DNA from 2 places in the Parendozoicomonas sp. 2304DJ65-17 genome. Region 1 is predicted to be linked to the other one. Evidence: predicted binding sites of a transcription regulator. Region 1 holds the regulator's gene; the other holds the start of a gene.
What was found. Region 1 encodes sigma-54, which starts transcription at its own class of promoters, with help from an activator protein. Its sites were predicted from a motif close to TGGCACNNNNNTTGCTNT; they were not measured.

Region 1 (4,387 bases):
GCGACCAGATTGATTACGACCAGCTCAAACAGCTCGTTAACGCTACTGGCGGAACAACCAAGAAATCAGGTGGCCGGGTACAGATGGTTATCCAACCCAATCAGACTCCCGGTTCATCCAAGTAGACGCAGAGAAAGACACAGGCCACATGGCACAACTGCAAGCAAAACACCTGAAGAAAAGTTACAGCGGTCGGCAGGTCGTTCGTGATGTTTCTGTATCTATAGAAAGTGGCCAGATTGTTGGGCTACTTGGCCCCAACGGGGCGGGCAAAACCACATGCTTCTATATGATCGTCGGTCTGGTTCAAGCGGAAGGCGGCCAGATTTCCATTGACGACCAGAACCTGACCGCTTTACCCATGCACGGCCGAGCCCGTGCCGGTATCGGCTACCTGCCTCAGGAAGCATCCATTTTTCGAAAGCTGACTGTGGCCGATAACATCATGGCCATTCTTGAAACCAGAAAAGGTTTAAGCAAAGCTCAGCGTCTGGAAAAAATGGAAGAGCTGCTGAATGAGTTCAATATTCAGCACATCCGTGACAGCCTGGGCATGAGCCTGTCTGGTGGCGAACGACGCCGGGTTGAGATTGCCCGAGCCCTGGCTACAGAACCTTCATTCATACTGCTCGATGAACCCTTTGCCGGTGTTGACCCTATTTCCGTAACGGATATTAAGGAAATCGTCACCCACCTGAAGAACAGAGGTATCGGCGTACTCATTACCGACCACAACGTTCGGGAAACTCTGGATATCTGTGAGCACGCTTACATTGTCAGCGAAGGTCAGATCATCGCGTCAGGCAACAGCGACACCGTTCTGAGCAACCAGAAAGTGCGCGACGTTTACCTCGGAGAGCATTTCCGGATCTAACGCCTGCGGAGCTGCACCGCTACTGGTCGCAGCTCTTCCTGACGACTGTATTTCACAGGCTGAGCTTCACGTTGGAGCATACGGCAGTGTAATATAGTGGTTTATACGGAAGCGTTATCATGTGTTAAGCCAACGGGCAGGGATGTTGAAAATAATTTTGCAGGACAGTGCAGTTAAGGCTGGATAATACGATCCCATGAAGCCATCTCTTGAACTTAAAATTGGCCAGCAGCTGACAATGACACCCCAGCTGCAACAGGCCATTCGCTTGCTGCAGCTTTCTACACTGGATCTCCAGCAGGAGATTCAGCAAGCCTTGGAAAGCAACCCAATGCTGGAGCAAGAGGAGCTCCAACCTGCTGCAGACCCGGAAGTGCAGGACGCCATTTCTGATGCTGGCCTCACTGACCTGAACGCATCCACCAAAACCGAAAAGACCGACGAAACTAAAGAAACTCAGGAAGACTGGAGCGAATCCATTCCTTCTGATCTGCCTGTAGACAGCGGCTGGGATGATGTTTATCAGGCTGCACCGTCAAGCTCTGGCAGTCAATCCGATGGCCCAGTTGATGATTTCACAACTCGTACCAGTTCCAGTGAAACCCTGCAGGACCACTTGGAGTGGCAGCTGAACCTGGCGCCGATGTCCGACACTGATCGTATGATTGCTATGGCGATTATTGAAGGCATCGATGACAACGGCTATCTCACCGTGTCCTTGGAAGATATTCTGGAAAGCCAGGATCCTGAGCGGGAAATTGAAATGGACGAGGTTGAGATGGTTCTCAACCGTATACAACATTTCGAACCGGTTGGTGTTGGCTGTCGGGATTTACGGGAATGCCTGCTGATTCAACTTCGTCAACTTCCTGAAGCAACCGATGATGTTATCAATGCTCACCGCATTGTTGATCGTTACATCGATCTTCTCGGCACCCGTGATTACGCAACATTAATGCGCCGCACCCGGCTGAAAGAACCTCAGATCAAAGACGCGCTGGCCATCATCCAGAGTCTGAACCCTCATCCCGGAGCAGAGCTTCAGGAATCAGAAGCAGAGTATGTTATTCCGGATGTTCTGGTTCGCAAACGCAAAGGGCGCTGGGTTGTTGATCTGAACCCTGACACAGCTCCACGTTTACGCATTAACGATGGCTACGCATCCCTGATTCGACGAGCGGATTCCAGCGATGACAATACTTACCTGAAAAACCACCTTCAGGAAGCACGTTGGTTTATCAAAAGCCTGCAAAGCCGAAACGAAACACTTCTGAAAGTAGCCACCCGCATTGTTGAATACCAACGCGGCTTTCTGGATTACGGTGAAGAGGCTATGAAACCTCTGGTTCTGCACGATATCGCCGAAGCGGTTGATATGCATGAATCAACAATTTCACGGGTGACCACCCAGAAGTTCATGCATACACCCCGCGGAATTTTCGAGCTGAAATACTTTTTCTCTAGCCACGTTAGCACCACATCCGGCGGAGAATGCTCTTCAACAGCTATCCGGGCACTGATCAAAAAACTGATTGCCCAGGAGAATCCGAAAAAGCCTCTCAGTGACAGCAAAATCGCCACCCTTCTGGGAGAGCAGGGAATAAAAGTCGCCAGACGCACCATCGCCAAATACAGGGAAGCTCTGATGATTCCTCCCTCCAATGAGCGAAAACGTCTGGTATAGCTACCAATTTATAGAAAATGCGCTACCACAGCGCCAGATCAGTCTGAAGCATGCCTTGGCTCATGGAAATAGATTCCAGATACGCAAAATCCGAGACGAGGCACGGGACTGGTGGTAGAATCTAAAGTGTCGGCCCGGTATGGAATTGTCGGGGCTGCTCAACCTGACACCAGGAGAGTAACGCATGCAAGTTAAGATCAGTGGTCATCAGTTCGACGTAACAGAAGCTCTGAACGAGTACGTTTCAAAAAAACTTGACAAGCTAGCCAGCCATTACGATGGAATAACAAGTGTTCAGGTTACCCTGAGTATTGAAAAGCAAAGGCAATGTGCCGAAGCGACCCTGCACGTACGTAATGCTGATATCGCTGCATCGGCTGAACATGAAGACATGTATGCTGCTATTGACCTGTTGACGGACAAACTTGATCGTCAGCTTTTGAAGTACAAGGAAAAAAATATTGATCGCCTTCAGGGGGCCTCTCACTGATCCCCGGTCCAAAATCCAATGAGCCTACGGAATATTCTTGCTCCCGGTCACGCCTTATACGGCGTGCAGGGAGCCAGCAAGAAGCGCACTCTGGAATACATCGCCAGCATAATCAGCCAAAGACAGCCCGGTCTTGATACCAAGGAGTTGTTCAACCAGCTTGTGACCCGGGAAAAACTTGGAAGCACAGGTCTTGGTAATGGTTTTGCGCTACCCCATTGCCGGGTAGCAAACTGCGAAGAGCCACAGGCAGTATTTCTTAGGCTCGCTAAACCAATTGACTTCGATGCTATCGACAAAAAACCTGTCGACCTGGTTTTTGCATTGGTTGTTCCAGAACATGAAACTGAGAAGCATCTGGATTTCCTGCGACAGATTGCTGAGCAGTTCAGTGACGATTCACTCTGTGAACAACTGAGGTCAGCAGATAGCAGTGAAACCCTCTATCGTTTGCTTACAGCAAAAGTAAGCGCCTGAATTCCAATTAATTTACCGATAATAGAGCCTGCAACCGCAGGCTCTATTTTTTTTACCCGTTTTTTTTCCTATGCTTGACCAAGGATCCGAACACACAGAGATCCATCGGCGGGGGATACGTTGACATATGCCAAAGACCATCAGACTCGTAATTATCAGCGGGCGATCAGGCTCCGGAAAAAGTTCCGCTCTTGCAGCTCTCGAAGACCAGGGTTTCTACTGCGTAGATAATCTTCCTGCCAGCTTGCTGATCAGTCTTGTAAAACGCTTTAGAAATAAACCCGCTGGTGCGGGCAACGCGCTGGCGGTCAGCATTGATGCCCGCAACACTCCCGGAGAACTTGCAGAGTTCCCCATCATCCATCAGCAGCTTCGGGAACAGGAACACCTGGCCGGGGATATTATTTATCTGGACGCTGATCACGAAACATTACTGAAACGATTCAGCGCAACCCGCCGCCGCCACCCTTTAAGCGATGGAGAGTCATCTCTCGACGAAGCTATAAGAAAAGAAGCAGAAGTTCTGGGGTTTATTGCCGATGCGGCTGATATGCGCGTCGATACCAGCCGCCTTTCCCTACATGATCTGCGCAGCGTTATTCGCCAGCGCGTGGCAGGAAAAGAGCGCCACGAGCTTTCCTTACAGTTTCAGTCATTCGGCTTTAAAAAGGGCGTCCCTATTGACGCGGATTTTGTTTTCGATGTTCGTTGCCTTCCCAACCCTTACTGGCGTGAAGAACTTAGGGGGATGACCGGGCAGCAACAGCCAGTACAGGACTTTCTGGCGGCTCATGAATCTGTCACACGTATGCGGGATGATATTTTTCAGTTCGTCCATAATTGGCTGCCCGCATTTGAATCT
Region 2 (4,387 bases), on a different contig from region 1:
CGGTATGACGGTTTGCAGTAACCCTGATGAATATTTTTTCTGGGACTCCATGCACCCAACAACCCGAACCCACGAGCATGTTGCAACCTATATGTGTGTTATAGCGGGGCTTGCGGGATATTGGACGGATTGCCAGTTGCCTTCCGGCTTCAACAGGAAAAAAGTAAAAACGCTGTATGAGTTGATTGTTGAAGAGCAGCCTTTGGGTATTGTTCCAGACAGTGCGGAACTCAAACGATTACTGAAGTTAGATAACTGACAAAAGAAAGGGCTGCCATTTGGCAGCCCTTTCGGGTTTTAGTAAGAATTTTGTCGGCGTGTATTAGCAGGAGTAGTACAGATCAAACTCAACTGGGTGAGTAGTCTGGCTAACCTTGATGCACTCGTCACGCTTCAGTTCGATGTATGCATCGATCATATCGTCGGTGAATACTCCGCCAGCAGTCAGGAATTCACGATCCTTGTCGAGGCAATCCAGAGCTTCTTCAAAGCTGGCTGCAACTGTTGGAATTTCAGCAGCTTCTTCTGGTGGCAGATCGTACAGATCCTTGTCAGCAGCATCGCCAGGGTGAATCTGGTTCTTGATGCCGTCCAGGCCAGCCATCATCAGAGCCGCAAACGCCAGGTATGGGTTGGCAGTTGGGTCAGGGAAGCGAACTTCTACACGACGTGCCTTAGGAGTATTCACGTAAGGAATACGGATAGAAGCGGAACGGTTACGGGCAGAGTAAGCCAGCATAACTGGAGCTTCGAAACCTGGAACAAGACGCTTGTAGGCGTTAGTAGAAGCGTTAGCGAAAGCGTTAATTGCTTTAGCGTGCTTGATAATACCACCGATGTAGTACAGAGCAGTGTCGCTTAGACCGGCATAGCCGTCACCAGCAAACAGGTTGTTGCCGTCTTTGCTGATAGACATGTGAACATGCATGCCGGAACCGTTATCGCCAACCAGAGGCTTAGGCATAAAGGTCGCAGTCTTGCCATAAGCGTGAGCAACGTTGTGTACGCAGTATTTCAGAATCTGGGTTTCGTCAGCCTTGCGAACCAGAGTGTTGAAGCGAGTGCCGATTTCACACTGACCAGCAGTACCTACTTCGTGGTGGTGTACTTCTACGGCAACACCCATGGCTTCTGTAGCGCCACACATAGCAGCACGCAGATCATGCAGGGAATCGACTGGAGGTACTGGGAAGTAACCACCTTTTACGCCAGGACGGTGGCCAGTGTTACCACCTTCAAACATTTCGTTGGAAGCCCAGGCAGCTTCTTCAGAGTTAACTTCGTAAGATGCGCCGGAGATGTCGATCTTCCACTTCACATCGTCGAATACGAAGAACTCAGGCTCAGGGCCGAAGAAAGCAGTGTCACCGATACCAGTAGACTTCAGGTATTCTTCAGCACGCTTGGCAACAGAGCGAGGATCACGCTCGTAGCCCTGCATGGTGGCAGGCTCGATAATGTCGCAGCGAAGGTTCAAGGTGTTTTCATCAGTGAACGGGTCAATGACTGCAGACTCGTCGTCAGGCATCATGATCATGTCGGATTCGTTGATGCCCTTCCAGCCTGAGATGGAGGAGCCATCAAACATTTTGCCGGCTTCAAAGAACTCACCGTCGATTTCGCTGATAGGCAGTGAGACGTGTTGTTCCTTACCGCGGGTGTCGGTAAAGCGCAGGTCAACCCACTTGACGTCGTGTTCTTTGATCAGGGAAAGAGTCTTGTTGGACATTCTTGTCTATTCCTCGGGTTTGTCTCGACCGCTTGAATCCACGTTTTCCTGACGTTGGTCGCGTGGTGCTGGATATGCGGTTTTGTCAGTTCGTTCCGGTCAACTCGGGCCAATCCGGCAGACCATTTAAGCTCACGTTATGCAATCACTGTCGTCGACAGAACTATTAGCAAGCTGCGTGCCAAATTAATGGCGCCCTCTAAGCCCGTGTTTTCGCCCGATGCACGGTCAGTGCACCCTTTGTTCTTCTAATAAGTGCACCATTCCTGTGCCTTTCGGTTTTTCAGTTGCACCAATATGGTGCAATTGGTAACCCGGACTGCCTGGGCTGCTCCCTTTCAGCGCAAATACGCATTTGGCTGCGGCAAGCCGCAGCCAGTTTACACCCTTTATTTTCAATATGCTGCTTTGATTGCAAACTCTGGAAAGTGCTGTCGATAACTTCTGGAAGAGTGCAAATAATCCGAGCAGCTAATGCCTACTGGAAGAATTGGAAAAACAGGTGGTGAAGCCATTCCTCTGGAGATGCTTAAGCCGGCTGTTACGTCTCGTGTACCGGCTTTTAATAGAACTCTGCAAAAGGTTCAGGCCCAATCTTCGGTGATCACTAAAAAGAAAGCAGAACAACTGGGGGCCGATAACCAGATGCCTTTGAACTCTCGCAGGGTTGATGCTGACGAGTTTGATGATTTGTTTGGTATTGCCGGAGAGTTCCAGAATTGGGTTGTGGAAATGGCTGAAACTGATCTCGACGCTCCCCCGAAGGCTGTTCCTGAATCCCTTCAATCATTGTCTCAACAGCAGATAAACCAAATTGTTGATGAGGGTGTGGTTGATAGTCCGGAGCTGTTACTCGATGAACCAAAAATTGAAAGGCCAAATGATCACCACATCCGGGAAAAACTGTATGAATACAAACAACAATTGGGCGGAGCGCCCAATTATCCTGATGGCAAACCGGTTTTAAAACGAAGTCGATTACTTTTTGGTCATGCCTGGGAGCCAGTGCGTAACTGGGTCAGTAAAGCTATTACCCGAAAGTGGCCTCCGACTGTATTCTGGAAAGGGCTCAGCGAAGCTTTAGGGCAGGTTGAGCGGGCGGGACAAACCTACGGGGCGCTGAGTCAGTATGAATTTTGCGTGTTAACCCTGGAGAGCATTCAGCATATTGAAAATAATTTGCCGGAAATTGAGAGGCGGTTGAGAGAAGGAGATAGTCCGGGGCCGTACTTTGCGGTTAAAACTGGCTGGCTTTTTCATCCCCATAACGTTAACCCAGAGAGCCTGATCCGAGGAATTCATGAATATCTGGAGGCCTTCCGGAATGAGTTTACTAAGGCTGAAGCAAATGGAACCCTGAAAGATTTCTTTACCGATGCTATCAGGGCTGGGGACATCTGTTTCGAAGCGCGAAACCGTACCCTCCAAGACTATATAACTGGTCGGGTCACTCAATATAACCACTCCTCTTCACTGGAAGAAATTCTTGATGAGCATATGGGCCACTTCATGACAGACTGGTTCAAAGAGCACCCGGTATCAGATCCACCGACTTCTGTTGATGCCGAAGCCTGGATTATTTCACAGGATATTGTCGGATACTGGTTTTACGGTGGCCCTGGAGACACTTTCGGACAGTCAGAGTTTTCCAGAGGTTTACTGAAGGGGCGACAGGTTGTTACCGCAGGTATGATTCGTAAGTATCTGGACTTCCAGATTGATGAAGGAACCCTCGACGAGTAAGAAACAGCTGTGTTGGTATCGTTCCCGCTGGCTGGTTTCCGGAGCAGTTCTGTATAATGTCCGATTAATCTATCTGTATCTGGCCCGATCTACTCAGCCTCCATGAAATTTATAATCAAGCTGTTCCCGGAGATCACTATCAAGAGTGCTCCGGTTCGTAAGCAACTGGTGAAGCAGTTACGCAGAAATATCCGTACGGTCTGCCGCCCTCTGGATGACTCTCTCGAAGTCACCGGCAAGTGGGATATGGTTGAGGTTGAAACCAGCCTGACTGAGCCTGCTGATATTGCCACCCTTGCTGATCGCCTCACATGTATCCCTGGTATTCATCAGGCACTGGAAGTTTCTGAATATGAGCTGACTTCTTTGGATGACATGTTGGAAATCGTACGCCCGATTTTTGCTGATCAGCTGGAAGGAAAAAACTTCTGTGTTCGGGTAAAGCGTAATGGTTCCCACACCTTTACCTCCGGAGATGCTGAGCGGTTTATCGGTGGTGAACTGAACCAGACAACAGGCGCTTCTGGGGTCAAGTTGAAAGACCCGGACGTTAAGATTGAGATTGAGATCAAGCACAACCGCTGGTTCCTGGTAACTCGTCGTCATACTGGCCTTGGTGGTTATCCCATGGGTTCTCAGGAGCCTGTACTGTCTCTGATCTCCGGTGGTTTTGACTCCACAGTTTCCAGCTTCTTAACCATGAAACGTGGTCTGAATACTCACTTCTGTTTCTTCAATCTGGGTGGTCATGCCCATGAGCTGGCGGTAAAAGAAGTGGCTTTCTACCTGTGGAACCGTTACGGCGCATCCCATCGGGTACGTTTTGTCACCATTCCTTTTGAAGGCGTGGTGGAAGAGATTCTGACCAAGATTGATAACAGCCAGATGGGCGTTATTCTCAAGCGCATGATGCTG

Region 2: a site for sigma-54 is predicted at 1,896-1,913, ahead of glnA (glutamate--ammonia ligase). Genes of this name have one in related genera too.

The regions. Positions count from the first base shown of each region.
Region 1 covers NZ_JBYVJV010000002.1:890,489-894,875, reverse strand. The annotation lists gene lptA (lipopolysaccharide transport periplasmic protein LptA) at 1-125, shown strand, start outside; gene lptB (LPS export ABC transporter ATP-binding protein) at 149-874, shown strand; gene ACY2RR_RS09020 (RNA polymerase factor sigma-54) at 1,071-2,558, shown strand; gene hpf (ribosome hibernation-promoting factor, HPF/YfiA family) at 2,743-3,048, shown strand; gene ptsN (PTS IIA-like nitrogen regulatory protein PtsN) at 3,067-3,525, shown strand; gene rapZ (RNase adapter RapZ) at 3,653-4,387, shown strand, end outside.
Region 2 covers NZ_JBYVJV010000001.1:507,235-511,621, reverse strand. The annotation lists gene ACY2RR_RS02370 (SGNH/GDSL hydrolase family protein) at 1-259, shown strand, start outside; gene glnA (glutamate--ammonia ligase) at 323-1,729, opposite strand; gene ACY2RR_RS02360 (hypothetical protein) at 2,204-3,472, shown strand; gene thiI (tRNA uracil 4-sulfurtransferase ThiI) at 3,575-4,387, shown strand, end outside.